DNA from 3 places in the Metabacillus mesotrionivorans genome. Region 3 is predicted to be linked to each of the others. Evidence: predicted binding sites of a transcription regulator. Region 3 holds the regulator's gene; each other region holds the start of a gene.

The links. Region 3 encodes LexA, which represses DNA repair genes until DNA is damaged. Its sites were predicted from a motif close to CGAACATATGTTCG; they were not measured.
Region 1: a site for LexA is predicted at 3,984-3,997, ahead of ACTSEZ_RS00100 (YhjD family protein). Genes of this name have one in related genera too.
Region 2: a site for LexA is predicted at 3,698-3,711, ahead of uvrB (excinuclease ABC subunit UvrB). Genes of this name have one in related genera too.

The regions. Positions count from the first base shown of each region.
Region 1 covers NZ_JBQMFF010000001.1:21,499-27,625, reverse strand. Annotated here, with positions in the region: gene ACTSEZ_RS00125 (MFS transporter) at 1-355, shown strand, start outside; gene ACTSEZ_RS00120 (LysR family transcriptional regulator) at 379-1,275, opposite strand; gene ACTSEZ_RS00115 (MFS transporter) at 1,375-2,613, shown strand; gene lepB (signal peptidase I) at 2,701-3,207, opposite strand; gene ACTSEZ_RS00105 (TVP38/TMEM64 family protein) at 3,229-3,846, opposite strand; gene ACTSEZ_RS00100 (YhjD family protein) at 4,027-4,389, shown strand; gene ACTSEZ_RS00095 (competence protein ComK) at 4,390-4,953, opposite strand; gene ACTSEZ_RS00090 (IDEAL domain-containing protein) at 5,222-5,455, shown strand; gene ACTSEZ_RS00085 (alpha/beta fold hydrolase) at 5,788-6,127, shown strand, end outside.
Region 2 covers NZ_JBQMFF010000003.1:431,152-437,278, reverse strand. Annotated here, with positions in the region: gene ACTSEZ_RS12135 (winged helix-turn-helix domain-containing protein) at 1-26, shown strand, start outside; gene ACTSEZ_RS12130 (sensor histidine kinase) at 23-1,423, shown strand; gene ACTSEZ_RS12125 (peptide chain release factor 3) at 1,676-3,265, shown strand; gene ACTSEZ_RS12120 (DUF2198 family protein) at 3,281-3,520, shown strand; gene uvrB (excinuclease ABC subunit UvrB) at 3,784-5,766, shown strand; gene uvrA (excinuclease ABC subunit UvrA) at 5,773-6,127, shown strand, end outside.
Region 3 covers NZ_JBQMFF010000002.1:116,385-122,511, reverse strand. Annotated here, with positions in the region: gene ACTSEZ_RS05505 (DUF896 domain-containing protein) at 9-239, opposite strand; gene ACTSEZ_RS05500 (YneB family resolvase-like protein) at 310-957, opposite strand; gene yneA (cell division suppressor protein YneA) at 971-1,282, opposite strand; gene lexA (transcriptional repressor LexA) at 1,442-2,062, shown strand; gene ACTSEZ_RS05485 (magnesium transporter CorA family protein) at 2,158-3,600, shown strand; gene glnA (type I glutamate--ammonia ligase) at 3,651-4,985, opposite strand; gene ACTSEZ_RS05475 (MerR family transcriptional regulator) at 5,052-5,456, opposite strand; gene ACTSEZ_RS05470 (methionine gamma-lyase family protein) at 5,555-6,127, opposite strand, start outside.

The DNA.
Region 1 (6,127 bases), on a different contig from region 3:
AAAGTGGATCGGAAGGTACGGGAAAACAGCTGCTGTCCGGTACGCCATGCTATTGATCATTCTGGCTTTTCTACTGAACTATGCAAGCGGGAGCCTCTACATGTCCGCCGCTTTATCTGTCCTCTTCACAGCCTCTCTTTCTATTTGCATACCGGCCGTTATTTCCATGATTGGAGAGGCCGCAGGAAGTGACCGGGCAACAGCCGTCTCCCTGTATTCCTTTATTTTGCTCGCAGGTGCAAGCATAGGCCCGCTTATTGCCGGAGTCCTGCCTTTTCAAAGCATGCTGCTTGGGTTTTCGATTTTTTACGGAATTGCTGTTGGGGTTACGTTTATTGGGCCAGGGAATGAGTGAGCCATTATAGCCCAAAACACGGTTTAACAGTCTTTATAGCAGTCATTTTCAATAAAGTCCATGAAATTTTTTACCGCGGGGGAAAAGTGATTCCCCTTTTTTTTACATAACTTGATTCTTCTAGTAAGATTCAGATCATTTACCTGCACAACACTTACGAGCCCTCTGTGCATATATGCGGAAATGGCCATTCGCGGTGCGAGAGTGATGCCGTATCCAGATGCAACAACCCCGATTGCTTCCTCCAGCCTTTCTACTTGAACAGGTGTCTTCTGCAAGTGAACTTGTTTTATCTGACACAATGATTCTACTAAAGACCTTGTAGAGCTTCCTTCTCCCCTTAAAATAAAGTCCTCTTCAATAAGATCTTCGAATTCAGCCCTTTTTGAAGCTAAAGGGTGATGACAGGGGACAATAAACAAAAGTTCATCATCAAGCAAATGAACGATATCTGCTTCATCTGGCAGTGGAGAATGGCTTGCAATAACCGCAAAATCAATTTCATTTTTCATCAGCTTATCAATGGCGCTTTTTGTGTTTCCTGAGAATAATTGAATTCCAGCTTCCGGATACAGCCGTTTATAACGGGCAATCCATCCTGGCATCAAGTAGCTTGCCGCAAAATTCGTAGCAAAAATCCGGATATTCCCTGTTATTCCTCTTCTATACTGTTCAATTTTTCTTTCTGCTTCTTCTTCGGCCATAAAAAGTTTGACGGCCTGCTGAAAGATAAATTCCCCCGCCTCTGTCAGCTCAATCCCCCTTCCCCTTGCTTTAAAGAGTGTGTGGCCAAGTTCTTTTTCCAGATTCCTGATCTGCATGGATATAGCCGGCTGGCTTATATGCAGCTCCTTCGCTGCACCTGTGACACTTCCAGCCTGTACAACTGTGACAAATTGCCTCATAGCATTAAGATTCATAAAACCTCTCCCATAACTAAAACTTATTAATTTATAAAATTTATATATTTTTCTTATCATTTTACATCTTTTAAAGTAATGATGAAAGAGAGGTAAATCATGACAAAAAATTCTGACCGTTCAACCATTATTTTAACAGCTCTAATTACAGGCATTTGCTTGCTCGCTGACTCTATGTTTTATATAGCTTTGCCCCTTTATTTTAAAGAAGCGGGATTGTCTTCACTCATAGAGGCTGGAATTCTGCTGTCGATTAACCGCTTCATACGCATTCCCCTCAATCCGTTTGCTGCTTTTTTGATAAAATCCCTAAAGCTGCAGCATACTCTGCTGCTCGCGATATTTTTAACCATTTTGACAAATATCGGTTTTTTCTCACTGAACGGCTTTCTTTGCTGGTTTGTTCTCCGGTGTATATGGGGATTTGCCTGGGCGTTGCTCCGTCTTTCCGGACAATTGCTTGTGGTTCAATTATCCTCCAGGTCAAACAAAGGAAAAATAATGGGAATCTTTAATGGCACATATCGGCTGGGGAGCCTGGCCGGAATGATTTTTGGAGGTTTGCTGTGCTATCAGATCGGGATGAAACAAACTTGTCTTGTGTTTGCAGCAGCTTGCCTCCTCTCTGTTCCATTGGTCTTTCTGCTAACGATTCCTTCAGTTTCACAGCTGACTAAAGGAAAAGCAGATAATGGCGAAGTGACCGTTTTTAAGAAAAATAGCGTCAGGCTATCTCTCATCAGGGGCTTTATCGCGGCGTTTCTTCTCCAGGGCGTATTTGCTTCAATTGTAAGCTATTACCTGTCCAGGCACTATGGAATGCATGTAACCTTAGCAGATGGAGCAGTGGTGGCTTCAGGAGCAGCATCCGGCCTGCTCCTTGGCCTGAGATGGATATGGGAACCATTTCTCGCCCCGCTGATTGGACATGTTTCTGATGGCAAATTGGGCAGGCATCCACTCCTGTTCCTTGCATTACTCCTGACAGGCTTTTTATTTCCGCTTATCAATTACCAGGTTTCATTTTTCATTTGGGCATTGATCATCGTTCTTCTTCTCATTTGCTCAACCATTATTACAACGTTAACCGATGCATTGTTTTCTGATGCTGCTTCCGGTATAAAGCAAAAGACTGCTATCATAACAAAATATTCTATAGCTACAGACCTTGGAGCAGCATTAGGTCCGCTGTCAGCTTATCTTTTAATAGAAACAGGAACGGCATTCCTCACCTTCTGCTCAGGCTTGAGTTTGTTTCTTGCATGGATCTCAATAAAAGAGTACAGGAAATCTGCAGAAGACGCGGAATACAGGCTGAAAGAAAAACATACAGCCTGAAAGTCATCGGGTAATCCCCCAAAAATTTATGCCTGAAACAGAAAAAAAGTGCATGATCATAATCGTGCACTTTTACTGGGGTCTTCCCTATTCTTTTGAAGCCTTGCCAATCACATGATCTGTACTGATCAGTCCAAACTGTCTGCTGTCCCTGCTTGCAAGACGGTTGTCACCCATAACGAAAAGACAGCCTTCAGGAATCGTTTTTTTGCCCGTAATCTCCTCAAGCGTAAAATTGCCGGTCAGCTTTCCCATGCTTAACTCTTTTTTGACCGGATTTAAATAGGGTTCTTTCACCGCTTTCCCGTTGATATACAGCTTGTCGTTCTTATACTCCAGCTCATCTCCGGGAAGGCCGATAATCCTCTTGATGTAGGCCTCTTTTTCCCCTTGCGGCTGAAACACAACAATATCAAAGCGTTTCAGGTCAAAAAGCCGGTGGTTTACTTTATTAATAGACAGAAGGTGCCCCGCGGTCAGAGTAGGCTGCATCGAAACCCCTTCAACCCTGTAGTCGACGAACAGCAGATTTTTTATAGTAAGTATGAGTAAAAAGGTGATGACGGCAGACAAAAACCAGTATCTTTTTCTCATCTTTACTCCTCCGTAAAAATATTAATGGCCTCGTTTCCTCTCAAGCATTCTGACATTCAGGCGCTTTTCCACCTGCTTGCCGATCAGCCAGAGCAGAAAAATCACAACCGCAGCGATGAGCGTTCTTTCAGGCTGCGTGATGATTGCACGCAGGTCATACCCAATAAAGCTGACCAGGAAAATCATCACGAACTTCCCGGACATCACAGCAAGACTGAACTGCCAGATGCTGACCTTCGACAGGCCGGCCACCACATTGACGGCAGCAGACGGTGTAAACGGAAAGCACAGCAGGATAAACAAAGGTCCGAAACCATGTCTCTCAATCCAGCCCATCATTTTCTGCACCGATTGATGACGGCTTATAAATCTGAAAAACCGCTCCTGCCCGTACTTTCTTACAAGAAAAAACAGGATGAGCGCCCCTAGACAGCTTCCAATCCAGGAATACAAGAAGCCGAACCATAACCCGTACGAATTGGCATTCGCCACAATAAACACGACCAGAGGCAAAAAGGGAAGAAATGCCTCGAGCAAAGGAAGCCCAATGCCAAGCAGCGGCCCAAACGATCTGTAATCCTTAAAGAATTCCATCATTCTTTCAATTGTAAAATAATCCAGTATTGCCTGAAGTTCCATCCTGCAAGCTCCTTCTATCTTTCTCTATGCTCATATTCTACACGTTTGTGCAAAGACTTTAAACATTGAGCATTTTTTCAGGAACTGCCTGCATAAAAGCAGCTTGCATTTCGTATACTGATAAAGTAAAATAAAACCGAACATACGTTCCTTTTATCATGTTAAAGCGAGGTTTTTGCGATGACAAGAATTCCCTCAGACCTGCGAGATGCCATTGAGATGTCCATCTACCTCCCCATGACCATCTCCATCTTCAGCAGGGATCTGTTAATCATTGAAAAAAGTCCATTCAAGCTGCAGCAGCCCTATTTGAACCTCGTGGAGGAATCACTGAAGCTTGCACAGAAAGACCTTGCTGCAGTGCGCCGCGAGCTGAAAAAAAACAGCATCAAAGTAAGTGAAGTGAAAAGGGATGAAGCATTTACGATGTATTCCTTTATCTTCAGAGGCTACGAAGAGCAGCACAACTATTTTAATCCGAGAATACGCAATAAGGTATGCGAGCTGATGGAAGAATATTTGTTTAAAGCGGTAAAAGCCTGATTAATGTTTGTTGAGTTCACGGATAATCTGTTCGTAAATGAAATTTGTCTGCTTTTCCTTCGGAAACATCAGCATATTCATTTTGCGGTGCTCCTCTTCAATTCTTGCCGTAATAATGGTCCGCAGCTGAGCTGTTCTGTAAAGCTGATTTTCAAATGACGAAGAGGAAACCGGTATGGTTTCAATCAGTCCGTTCGTAAACACCACTTCTGTATTGTCAAAATCCGAAGCCGTATAATGCTGGATATGAGCGTGCGATATCCAGGCGCACTGACTCCTGGTTGAGGCCAGTGTAGGAAAAAAGAACATATAGTTGCCGGGGTCAATGACAATCGGCGGCTTATGTGTAATTCCCATAAGGTCCCGTGTCCCCGCCTTTCTTCCTTCATAGCTGCTGCCGAAGTACATGCAGCTCTTGCTTACAATCTCCTGGGGGCTGAGCTTAACTGCAATCTCTTTCTCCGTCTCAATCACCCTGGAATAAAGCTTTCCCATATGCGGATCAGGAAGAATGGCCATCGTGAACCGGTTTGCTATGTAGTCCTTCATAAACTTATTTTCCATCGCTATCACCTCTATTTTAATAGGAGTAAAGAACTACTTTTAATCTAGCACAATCCCCCTCTGTTTTTCTACATTTTTACAATATTTTTACATAATTGCAATTCAGCTTCTACTAACAGAAATTCCCCTTGCAAATAAGATGCTTACTTTCAAAAAGGAAAAACGTGCAAAATTTGGCGAAATAAGTTTTCTAAAAATTTTAAATATTTAGTTGATTTCTAGGCCCTTTATCCATATAATTAAAAAAAGGCATCAGGGGTGATCTTTCTTGAAAAACAGGAAAACGTATACCGAGATCATGAAGTCCCGTAACACGCTCAAGATGGAAAAGAAACAGGAGACCGTACTTGATATTTACATTCAAATGGTGTTGGATGAAGCTGTGTTGACCCGGAAACTGTCCCTCCTTCAGGAAAAGATCGATGAGTCCTTAGACCGAAATGACAAACCGCTGTTTTTTAAACTGGCAAAAGAATATGCAGAATTGAGACTGCTCATTTAAAAGAGGCTAAGATCATAACTAGCTCCGAATAATGAAAAAGGTGAATTTGAGCTTGCTCAAATTCACCTTTTTCTGTTTTATGAAGAATGTTATCTGCTTCCTTAAGTGAACGGATGTGAACTTTCTTTCCTTCATCTCAAGATCCGGACAAGTTTAGACTTCCTGCTGCATTATACGCAACTGAATGAAAACAGCAAATGCTCTATTTTCTTTTAAAAAACATTTAAAAGATTGAACTAAAAAAGATCCGGGTATCAGACATCTAAAGGATGACATGAGCTGTCTTTTCTCAGTCCTTATGTGTCATTCACATTTTGTTTGGAGGGATTAATTTGGCGATGCTAAAAGTTGGCAATGAAAACGATGCTCCAATTGAAATTTACTATGAAGATCATGGAGAAGGAAAACCGGTTGTACTCATTCACGGATGGCCGCTGAGCGGACGGTCATGGGAAAGCCAGGTGCCCGCTCTCATTGACGCCGGCTACAGGGTGATTACATATGACCGCAGGGGGTTTGGAAAATCCTCTCAGCCCTACAGCGGCTATGATTATGATACATTCGCAGCCGACCTGCACAGATTGCTTGAGCATTTAGATCTCCGTGAAGCCACACTTGTCGGATTTTCAATGGGCGGCGGAGAAGTAGCGCGCTATATCAGCACATATGGAA
Region 2 (6,127 bases), on a different contig from region 3:
TTGACGAAACGGCCGGATCCGAATGAGGATTAAATATCTTTACCAGCTGTTTTTAAGCCACATCAGCATTCTGATAATCGCATTCATGATTTTAAGCCTGGTTGTTGCGCAATATGCGGAGTCCTTTGTTTATGAAAACAAAGTAGAGGAGCTTGAACAGTATGGAAACAGAATCCTCGCAGATGTGAAAAACAACAGGGGCGAGAGGGCGCTTAGAGAATATGAACATGTATTGAGTGCACGCGGCATCCGCTTCAGCCTGTTTGATGATAAAGGAATGATTTTTTATCCATACTCCGGAAATGCGCCAAGATTTCAGCCGACAGACGAGGAATGGGAAAATCTGAAATCCGGTGAACGGATTGTCGTCAGACATGAAATCAAACGGTTTGACCAGGAGGTATCGCTCGTTGCCCTGCCATACATAGAGAACGGCTCGCTCTCGGGAGGGATTCTGCTTGTGTCTCCAATTAAAGGATCCCGCGCGACGATCAGTGAGATCAACAGGTACCTGCTCTACACAATCCTAATTTCGCTCTCTGTTTCCCTGCTGCTCAGCTGGATTCTATCAAGTCTCCACGTAAAGAGAATTCAGCGCATCCGAAACGCATCGTCTATGATTGCTGAGGGGAAATATGACATCTCCGTCCCGTCCTCAACAATCGACGAGATTGGCGAACTGGCCAATGATTTCAACATTATGGCCGGCCAGCTGAAAAAATCAAATAAAGAAATCGAGAGTTTAGAGAACCGCCGGAGAAAATTTATGGCGGATGTCTCACATGAGCTGAGGACGCCGCTCACGACAATCAGCGGTGTGATTGAAGGTTTGAAAAACAACATGATTCAGGAAGAGGAAAAAGAGAGGGGACTGCAGCTTGTGAGTCAGGAGACAAAACGGCTGATAAGGCTCGTCAATGAAAATCTGGATTATGAAAAGATCCGCTCAAACCAGGTGAAGCTTTTTAAAGAAAAGATTAAGCTGATTGAGGTTTTTGAAATCATAAAAGAACATTTGGAGCTGCAGGCAGAAGATAAAAACGTCCGGCTGGATATTGCTGCAGATGAAGATACAGAGATCTATGCCGATTATGACCGGCTCATTCAGATTCTGATCAACATCACGAAAAACAGTATTCAGTTTACAGAGAGCGGGACCGTTTGCCTTCGCGGGAAAAAGGGGTATAAGGAAACCATTATTGTGATCGAGGATACAGGAATCGGCATGGATCCTGAGGAAGTGGAATCCATCTGGCAGCGGTTCTACAAAGCGGATATGTCACGCACAGGCCATCAATTTGGTGAGTTCGGCCTTGGCCTCTCCATTGTAAAGCAGCTTGTCCTCATGCATAACGGAGAAATTGAGATCAGCAGCGAAAAGAACCAGGGAACGACTTTCATCCTCAAATTTCCAGAGAAGTAGAGAGCGCTGTTCATACTTTGTTCATACTTCTCTGGTAAACTGATCACAAATATGGCTGAAATAAAGGAAAGGGGAAGAGATTTATGAAAAAGAAAGATACGGTCTTCATTCTTGTAGGCGCTGTCATTATGGCTGCGGTCAATGTTCTTTTCTTCACAGCTCCTGTGTAAAAGAAAGTACGGGCTGAAATTGTTCTATTGCTCTAAATGTGATATATTTCAAACGAAGTAAACTTTGTGAGGGTAATCATATATGAGCATAGATAACGAAATTTCAAAAAGACGGACGTTTGCCATCATCTCCCATCCGGATGCCGGTAAAACAACGTTAACAGAAAAGCTCCTGTACTTCGGGAAAGTGATTCGCGAAGCAGGAACAGTAAAAGGGAAGAAGACCGGCAAATTTGCCGCTTCCGACTGGATGGAAATTGAGAAAAAACGCGGCATTTCCGTTACATCAAGTGTCATGAGTTTTCCTTACCATGACTTCCACGTTAATATCCTTGATACTCCTGGACACGAAGATTTCAGTGAGGACACCTACCGCACACTGACGGCAGTTGACAGCGTCGTGATGATCATCGACTCCACTAAAGGGGTTGAGCCTCAGACGATCAAGCTGTTTAAAGTCTGCCGCATGAGAGGCATTCCTATTTTCACTTTTATCAACAAACTTGACCGTGAAGGAAAAGATCCGCTTGAGCTTCTGTCTGAAATTGAAGAAGTGCTCGGCATCGAATCCTATCCAATGAACTGGCCGGTTGGAATGGGCAAGCGGTTCCTTGGAATTATTGACCGCGAGCAGCACACAGTCGTTCAGTTTAAAGGAAACGAGCAGGAGGAAATCATTCCTGCAGATGAAGTGGAAGGCAGCGAAATCGGCAGCCATCCGACGTATCTTGAAACGCTTGATGAGCTTGAGCTGCTTGAAGAAGCGGGAAACCAGTTCGACGCTGACCGTGTGAAGCGCGGAGAACTGACGCCTGTATTCTTCGGAAGCGCACTTGCAAACTTCGGGGTTAAGTCGTTCTTTGATGTGTTTCTTCAGTATGCCGTTCCGCCGCAGCCAAGAAGAACAAATCAAGGCTTTATTTCTCCTGAAACAGAAGAATTCTCAGGATACATCTTTAAAATCCAGGCCAACATGAACCCGGCTCACCGCGACAGAATCGCCTTCCTTCGCGTGTGTTCTGGCCGCTTTGAGCGCGGAATGAGTGTTCAGCTAAGCAGAACGAACAAAACGCTGAAACTGAATCAAACCCAGGTATTTATGGCCAAAGACAGAGAAACCGTTGATGAAGCGTTCGCAGGCGATATCATCGGAATCTATGACCCGAACGTTTATCAGATCGGGGACACGCTGACAGCCGGCAAGGAAGGCTATCAGTATGATGAGCTTCCGCAGTTCCCGCCTGAAATGTTCAAAAAAGTGCGCGTGAAAAACGTCATGAAAGCAAAGCAGTTCCGCAAAGGAATTGAACAGCTTGTTCAGGAAGGCGCGATTCAGTACTTCCGCCAGGATTCTACCGACGACATTATTCTCGGTGCAGTCGGACAGCTGCAATATGAAGTGTTCGAATACCGCATGAGAGCGGAATATAACGTCGAAATCGAATTCGTGCCGATGGGCGACCGCATTCCAAGATGGATCGGGAACGACAAGTTTGAAAAGCGCTTCTTTGATTCAAGAAGCCTTCTTGTCCGCGACCGCAACGACCAGTATGCCGTTCTGTTTGAGAACGAATTTACCTTCAGGCATTTCAGTGAAAACCATAAAGACATTCAACTGATCGATCTTCTGCAGGAAAATGACTATCAAAGCTATTCAGCTACAGATAAATAAGCGGGGGCTGATCGCATGTTACTGAAAGCAGCTCTGGCTCTCGTCCTGCCGTTTGTCATTCTCACGCTGTTTGCCCGCGTGACGTATAATCACTACGTGGCAGCGGTGCTGACAATCGCCCTGCTTGCTGCAGCCTACACAAAAGGCTACATGGATTCCTGGCTGCTCATCGCTCTTGACGCGGTGTCGGTTATTGCAGGATTCATGTACGCAGCTAAAATGGCCAAAAGGACGAGAAATGAAAAAACCAATTAGAACCTGTTCCCGGTGGGAGCGGGTTTTTTTTGCTGTGCAAAACAGGCTTCATATAACAAAACTGTCTTTCGGTTTATCATCCGTCCTAAAAAGGTATTGAAATAAGAACTATAAGCATTTAAATCGCTTTTTCAGGCGATAATGATAAAATCAAACCAAAATGTCGAAAAAAAAATACGAACTATCGTTCGTATTTTTAGTGTTTTTCTCTGCGATTATGGTAAAATATGAATACTGATTACATACGAATGGAGGTCCTCCTGTTGAGCGATCGTTTTGAGTTAGTATCAAATTATAAGCCGGAAGGCGATCAGCCAGCCGCGATCAAGCAGCTCGTCCAGGGCATTAAAGAAGGGAAGAAGCATCAGACGCTTCTTGGAGCAACAGGCACCGGGAAGACGTTTACCGTTTCAAACGTCATCCAGGAAGTGAACAAACCGACGCTTATTATTGCCCATAATAAAACCCTCGCCGGACAGCTGTACAGCGAGTTTAAAGAGTTCTTTCCGAACAATGCAGTCGAATACTTTGTCAGCTACTATGACTATTACCAGCCGGAGGCCTATGTCCCGCAGACGGATACATTCATTGAAAAGGACGCAAGCATCAATGATGAAATTGATAAACTGAGGCACTCCGCTACCGCCTCGCTGTTTGAACGGAAAGATGTCATTATTATTGCCAGTGTATCATGCATATACGGCCTCGGTTCTCCTGAAGAATACCGCGACCTGGTCGTTTCTTTGCGCACGGGCATGGACATTGAACGCAATCAGCTTCTCCGGAAGCTTGTGGATGTACAATATGAGCGCAATGATATTGATTTTAAGCGCGGAACGTTCAGGGTGCGCGGGGATGTTGTGGAGATTTTCCCTGCTTCAAGAGACGAACAGTGCATCCGGGTTGAATTTTTCGGGGATGAAATTGACCGCATCCGCGAGGTTGATGCATTAACCGGCGAGATCAAGGGCGACCGAGAGCATGTCTCCATTTTCCCGGCATCCCACTTCGTTACCCGCGAAGAAAAAATGAGAGTCGCAATCGGAAATATTGAAAAAGAGCTTGAAGAGCGGCTGAAAGAGCTTCACGAAAACGGAAAGCTGCTTGAAGCGCAGCGCCTTGAGCAGCGTACGAGATACGACCTTGAAATGATGCGGGAAATGGGCTTTTGCTCAGGCATCGAAAACTACTCAAGGCATCTGACGCTCCGCCCGGCCGGCTCAACTCCTTACACGCTTCTCGATTTCTTTCCGAAGGATTTTATGATTGTTGTTGATGAGTCGCATGTGACGATTCCCCAGATCAGAGGGATGTTCAACGGGGACCAGGCGAGAAAGCAGGTGCTTGTCGATCACGGTTTCCGTCTGCCGTCTGCCAAAGACAACCGTCCTCTTCAGTTCGGCGAGTTTGAAGAGCATATCAATAACATCCTGTTTGTATCTGCAACTCCAGGACCGTACGAGCTTGATCATACACCTGAAATGGTGCAGCAGATTATCCGTCCGACAGGGCTTCTTGATCCGACGATTGATGTCAGGCCGATTCAGGGTCAGATTGATGACCTCATCGGGGAGATTCATGCCAGAATAGAGCGCAACGAGCGCGTCCTCGTTACGACCCTTACAAAGAAAATGTCCGAGGATCTGACGGATTATTTGAAAGACATCGGCATCAAGGTTAACTACCTTCATTCTGAAATCAAAACACTCGAGCGAATCGAGATTATCAGGGAGCTGCGCCTCGGGAAATTTGATGTTCTAATCGGAATCAACCTCCTCAGGGAAGGACTCGACATTCCGGAAGTGTCTCTTGTCGCCATCCTTGATGCGGATAAAGAAGGCTTCCTGAGATCGGAACGCTCGCTGATTCAGACAATCGGACGTGCTGCCCGGAACTCAAACGGACACGTTATTATGTATGCCGATAAAATGACAAATTCCATGGAAATTGCCATAAATGAAACAAAACGCCGGCGTGAAACACAGAAGGCTTTCAATGAAAAACACGGCATAGAGCCGAAAACAATCCAGAAAAAAATTGCCGAGACGATTCGCGCTGTTATTGCCCCTGAAGATGCGGAAGAACTGGAATCAGCTCTTCCGAAACTCGGCAAGCTGTCTAAAAAAGAGCGCGAAAAAGTCATACAGCAAATGGAATCAGAGATGAAAGAAGCGGCTAAAGGGCTCAACTTCGAGCGTGCTGCCGAACTTCGCGATCTGATACTAGAGCTTAAAGCGGAAGGATGAAACTAGATGGCACTCGATAAAATTAGTGTGAAAGGTGCGCGCGCTCACAATTTAAAAAACATAGATGTGACGATTCCGCGGGATAAGCTCGTTGTTCTGACAGGCTTATCGGGCTCAGGAAAATCGTCGCTTGCATTTGATACGATTTATGCGGAAGGGCAGCGGAGATATGTTGAATCGCTCTCTGCCTATGCCCGCCAGTTTCTTGGGCAAATGGATAAACCGGACGTTGATTCGATTGAAGGCCTGTCACCTGCTATTTCAATTGACCAGAAAACAACAAGCCGGAATCCCCGTTCTACAGTAGGGACTGTCACGGAAATTTATGATTATCTGAGACTTTTGTTTGCGCGCATCGGCA
Region 3 (6,127 bases):
TCCGGTGATTAATGAAGATCGCGTCTGCGCTCTTCTTTTAATTTTTCAGGTGTTACATCATTTCCGTTTGGATCCAGTACTGTAACGCCTTTTAATGTATTTTTCATAGAACCCCGGAATGCCTTGAGATATTCCTGTCTAAGTGATTGCTGTTCCTGTTTTTCCTCCGGAGAAAGACCGGACGTTTTTGATTTTCTGGATAAGGTATTGATTCTTGCCATCTTTTCTTTTGGCAGCATGACTGCAGCTCCTTTACCTAATACGATTTACTATGCTATCGTACTAAATACGGGGGCAAAAAACAACAGATTAGACCTGTTCCTCTTTCATGTGCTCTTGATATCTTCTATGTACTGTCGCTTTAGAAACCTCGTATCCAAACCCTCTTAACGTAGCCGCAATCTCTGAGAATGTCAGTTTATTCTGTTTAAGCCTGATAATCTCGCTGACAGGCACTTCCTTCTTCTCTCTGCCGCTCCCTTTATCTCTGTTAGTAAGATTCCTTTGAGGTTTATACCCTTTTTCAACCGCCCGCTGCATGCCGCGTTTAATTTTCAGATTATGGATCTTCCGCTGATATTCTTCAACAATGCTTACAATTTCCAGAACCATAGAATCTGCTTCAGACAAAAAAAGCTTTCCATTCTGCGTGGCCGTATATATCGTAATGCCTTCTTTTGCGAAAAAATGAATAAGGGCGATGCGGGCATTCCCTCTCCCCAGTCTTGTCTCATCCTGAATAACAATGGCGTCAATTTTCTGTTCCTTTATGCAGTCAAATATTTCAAAAATACCTTCTCTTTCAACCTCATATCCGCTCGCCTGCTCCTCAATAACCTTTGCCACATTCATGCCGTGCGCTGCTGAAAGGGCCAAAAGTTCTTCTTTTTGCCTGGCGAGTGATGTCTCCTGTTCTTCTTTTCTTGTGCTGACTCTGCAGTAGATGATTGCGTTCAGTGTTCTCACTTCCCTATTTTCTTGATGCAAGCTGTGTCCCGTCATGGTAGGTTTGTTTATCAATAGGAAGAACCACAGAATCTCCTGTCTTGATCACAGCTGTCGGCAGTCCGTTTTTGTCCTGCACCCATTCAACGAAATCGGTCTTGGACATGCGGTGATGCTCCTCATATTGATCTGCAAGGCTCCAGATGCTGTCACCTTCTGCTATTTCAATGGATACATAATGATCAAGGTTTTCTTTTTCACCTGTGTATGATAATGCAAAGACAGCTACAATGACAACTGCAAAGAAAGAAATAACGTAAGATAATGAACCTTTCAACCCAATCCCCACCTTAATAGAATGTTTGTTCGCATATTTGATACTTTCAGTATAATGCGAACAAACGTTTCTGTCAACGCCGTTTTTCGAACTTATGTTTGTATGCGCAGGAAAAACATGCTATAATCAACATAAATTACAGGACGCGAGGTGGATAAAATGACAAAACTTTCAAAGAGGCAGCAGGATATCCTCACTTTTATAAAACTTGAAGTACAAAAGAAAGGATATCCGCCATCAGTCCGCGAGATCGGCGAAGCAGTGGGCCTTGCTTCCAGCTCCACTGTGCACGGCCATCTTGCCAGGCTTGAAAGCAAAGGATTGATCAGACGGGATCCGACAAAGCCTAGAGCGATTGAAATATTAGAGGACGAGACAGCGATGATTCCGCGTTCAAGTGTGATTAACGTTCCTGTAATCGGGAAAGTTACAGCCGGTTCCCCGATCACAGCCATTGAAAACGTCGAGGAATATTTTCCTCTTCCAGATACGTTCGCCGCATCCGATGATCAGATCTTCATGCTTGAGATTATGGGAGACAGTATGATTGAAGCCGGCATTCTTGATGGGGACATGGTCATTGTCAAGCAGCAGAACACTGCAAACAACGGGGATATCGTTGTTGCCATGACAGAGGATGATGAGGCAACTGTCAAACGTTTTTTCAAAGAAAAAGATTATGTGCGTCTTCAGCCGGAGAACTCAACACTTGAACCGATCATTCTCAGACATGTCGTTATCTTGGGAAAAGTTGTTGGAGTTTATAGAAACATACACTGAAAACTTTGCTTTTACAGGCAAAGTTTTTTTATTTGCCTGTTTTACAGCCTTCTCTCAGGGGAAGATAATAATGAAAAAAAGATGAGAGGGTGCCTATGACTAAAGAACCTGCTATTCTGCGGGCAAATGCCCAGTTTATTTTTCCTTTTTCATGGGACAAGGACTGCATCTCCCAGCTGACTGATGAACTTAAGGCAAGCGGATTTGAATTTTTCAGCATTAACAGCAGCGCTCAGCAGAACAAATTTTACGGAGAGAAAACGAGCCTTCCCCATAAACGGCTGAAGCATTATTTTATGCCGTACATAGAACAGATTCTCTTTCCAGATCAGCATAAGGATAAGGCTATTAACAGATACTCCAAATCCTTTGACAAAAAATGCACGCTTCGTACAGCTGTAAATGAATATTCTTTCACTATCCACTCTATCGATCTGTATATTTGCCCATTTTCTGTTGGAATGATTACAATCAGGACGGAGCTTACATCTGACAGCAAAACATTGACACTGAGCGATGCACTTGATTTTATGGATCACTTCAGAGTTCTTGAACCGTTTATTACAGAAGAAAAAGGAACTGTTCTCCATTCAGGACAAGGCACTTATGAAAAGATTCAGGATTTTATCTTTGAAGAGCTGTGCCCCTCTGTTGTCCCATATATAGAGAAGAGTGAAAACAGTCAGTCAACCTATCTTGGAAGCCTTCCCTACTTTATTGACGAGAGAATGTTTGTCAGCAGTTATCTTTTGACAGAAAAGGACGCAGAAATATCACCTGAAACCTTGTTTCGCACAGGGCACATAAATGGTTATGATCAAAATGGCAAACCGTATATGTCCGCAAGCAATCCTGCTTATATCAGCCAGTATATTCAAGATCACATTTACGACAGGTGGTCCCCAGGCAGTTTTCACGTTGTGAGTGATCATACATTCACTAAAATTACGAATGATGTGGGTCAGGAGAACGTGACCGCGGAAGAAATGGTCGGTCAGCTCTATTACAATCTCATCCTGCATCTTTTCTATAAAATTGTCCTTTTAAAACTTTCATACAGCTATTCACAGCTCTACATTGACCGGAAACAGGATAAAATGGAAGGTCTGATTCGCTCGATTGCTAATTTCACGGCTAAGTATATCTTTTCAGAAATCAGCAGCAGAACGGAAGGACAGGAGCTTTCTGTCATGATGAAAGACCGGTTTAAAATTGAGACCCTCTATAAAGAAGTGAAGAATACGATGGACAGTCTTTATCAAAATCAGGAGAAGCTGGCCAGCAAACGCCATAATTCCCTGCTGCTGATCCTTACTACTTATACGGTTATTTCCGGAATCTATGGCATGAACCTTGTCATTGAGGACTGGAAAGGCAGCATAAGCTGGAACAAGCTTGCAGATTACTCTGTGTTTGAATACATTTCACTGGTGGTTGCTTTATCAGGAATTGCAGTTGGCTCAGTGCTTGCCGCAATAGCTATTATGAGACTGCTGAAGGATTATTTACAGAAGAGAAAATCAGACGGGATTGACTAAAAATAAGCAAAAAAACCTCAGCAAACAGCTGAGGTTTTTGAATGTGATTCTTAGTATTGAGACATGTACTGCTCGCGTTCCCATGGGTGAACTTGGGTGCGGAACATATCCCATTCAATTTCTTTCGCTTCCACAAAATGCTCAAACAAATGCTCGCCAAGTGCGTTGATGATCACTTCGTCTGTTTTCAGAAGATCAAGAGCCTGTGCAAGAGTTGCAGGAAGATCTACGATTCCATTCTCAACGCGCTCTTCTTTCGTCATGACATAGATGTTGCGGTCAATCGGTTTTGGAGCAGCAAGTTTGTTTTTAATGCCGTCAAGACCAGCAGCAAGCAATACGCTCATTGCAAGGTACGGGTTTGCAGAAGGGTCAACACTGCGCACTTCTACGCGTGTGCTTAGTCCGCGTGAAGCAGGGATACGGATAAGCGGGCTTCTGTTTTGTGCAGACCAGGCAACATAGCATGGTGCCTCGTAGCCAGGTACTAGACGCTTATATGAGTTAACTGTCGGATTCGTAACAGCTGTGAAGTTTGGAGCATGCTTGATGACGCCGGCGATGAAATGTCTAGCTGTTTCGCTCAGCTCAAGTTCACTGTTTTTGTCATAGAATGAGTTCACTCCGTCTTTGAAAAGAGAGAGGTTCATGTGCATTCCAGATCCATTTACTCCAAACAGCGGTTTTGGCATGAATGTAGCATGCAATCCGTGTTTGCGCGCAATTGTTTTAACGACAAGTTTGAACGTTTGGATATCATCACAAGCTTTTACTGCGCCTGCATATTTAAAGTCAATTTCATGCTGGCCGGGAGCTACCTCATGGTGGGATGCTTCAATTTCAAAGCCCATTTCTTCAAGCTCAAGCACGATGTCGCGTCTGCAGTTTTCTCCAAGGTCAGTTGGAGCAAGGTCGAAGTAGCCGCCGTGATCGTTAAGCTCAAGAGTAGGTTCTCCTTTTTCGTCAAGCTTGAAAAGGAAGAATTCAGGCTCAGGCCCAAGGTTGAAGTCAGTGAATCCAAGGTCTTCCATTTCTTTCAGCATGCGTCTTAAGTTGTTGCGCGGATCTCCATCAAATGGTGTTCCGTCAGGGCTGTAGATGTCGCAGATGAAACGTGCAACTTTGCCTTTTTCAGATGTCCAAGGGAAAATAACAAACGTATCAAGATCAGGATACAGATACATGTCAGATTCTTCGATGCGGACAAATCCTTCAATTGAAGATCCGTCAAACATGCATTTGTTGTCAAGTGCTTTTTCAAGCTGGCTTGCAGGAATTTCTACGTTTTTGATTGTTCCAAGGATGTCCGTGAACTGCAGTCTGATGTATTTTACGTTTTCTTCTTGTACTAAGCGTACAATATCTTCTCTCGAATACTTTGCCATTGTGAAAATCCTCTCCTAACAATACTAAGTAATATTTATTGTGAAATTTAAGTGAAGCTGCGTTAATTAATGGAAAAATCTAGACATGTCACCCTGTCTGAGTGATGATCTCTGAAACCTTCCGGCCTGCATCAGTTCAGCTTTCAGAAGCTTTCTGAGTTCAGCGTCGGTCAGATCCGGTTTTTCCACTTTTTTAGGCTGGCCTTCTTCCTCGCGTTCCATCCTTTTATCCTTAGAAGAAAAAATCTGCTTGATGCCGGCCATGTTAATGCCTTGTTCGATAAGGCTTCTTATTTCAAGAAGCGTATCTACGTCATTAAATGAAAATAGGCGTCTGTTCCCTTCAGTTCTTGCAGGGAAAATCAAGCCGTTTTCTTCATAATATCGAATTTGTCTGGCAGAGAGCTCTGTCAGCTGCATGACAATTCCGATCGGGAATAAGGGCATCGAGCGTCGAATCGTATCACCCATTGTATTCCCTCCTTTTCTTAACTTAATCATATTATATTCCATGTCATATAATGTGTCAACACTATGTTAGGAAAAATGACATTTGTATTTATATTGGTTTACAGATGAATTAAATTCTTATCCAGAAGATGATCAAGTGCAGAACAGATGGCAATTTTCACATGCGAATACGTTAATCCGCCCTGAACATACGCTGTATACGGGGGACGCAGCGGACCGTCTGCCGAAAGTTCGATGCTTGCTCCCTGTACGAATGTACCTGCAGCCATTATGACATCGTTCTCATATCCCGGCATATAGCTCGGATATGGCGTCACGTGCGAATTGACCGGTGATGCATATTGAATGGCCTGGCAGAACGCAACCATTAAATCAGACTGCTCAAACTGGACAGACTGAATAAGGTCTGTGCGGACTGCATCCCATGACGGGTTCGTTTTAAGCCCTGCAAGTTCAAGCATCGCTGCTGTAAACACTGCACCTTTCAAAGATTGTGCAACAACGTGCGGAGCAAGGAAGAACCCCTGATACATTTCCTGAAGACTGTAAAGGGACGCACCTGCCTCTGCCCCAATTCCGGGAGATGTCATCCGGTAGGAGCATGCTTCCACAAGATCCTTGCGCCCAACGATATAACCGCCTGTTTTCGCAAGTCCGCCGCCAGGATTTTT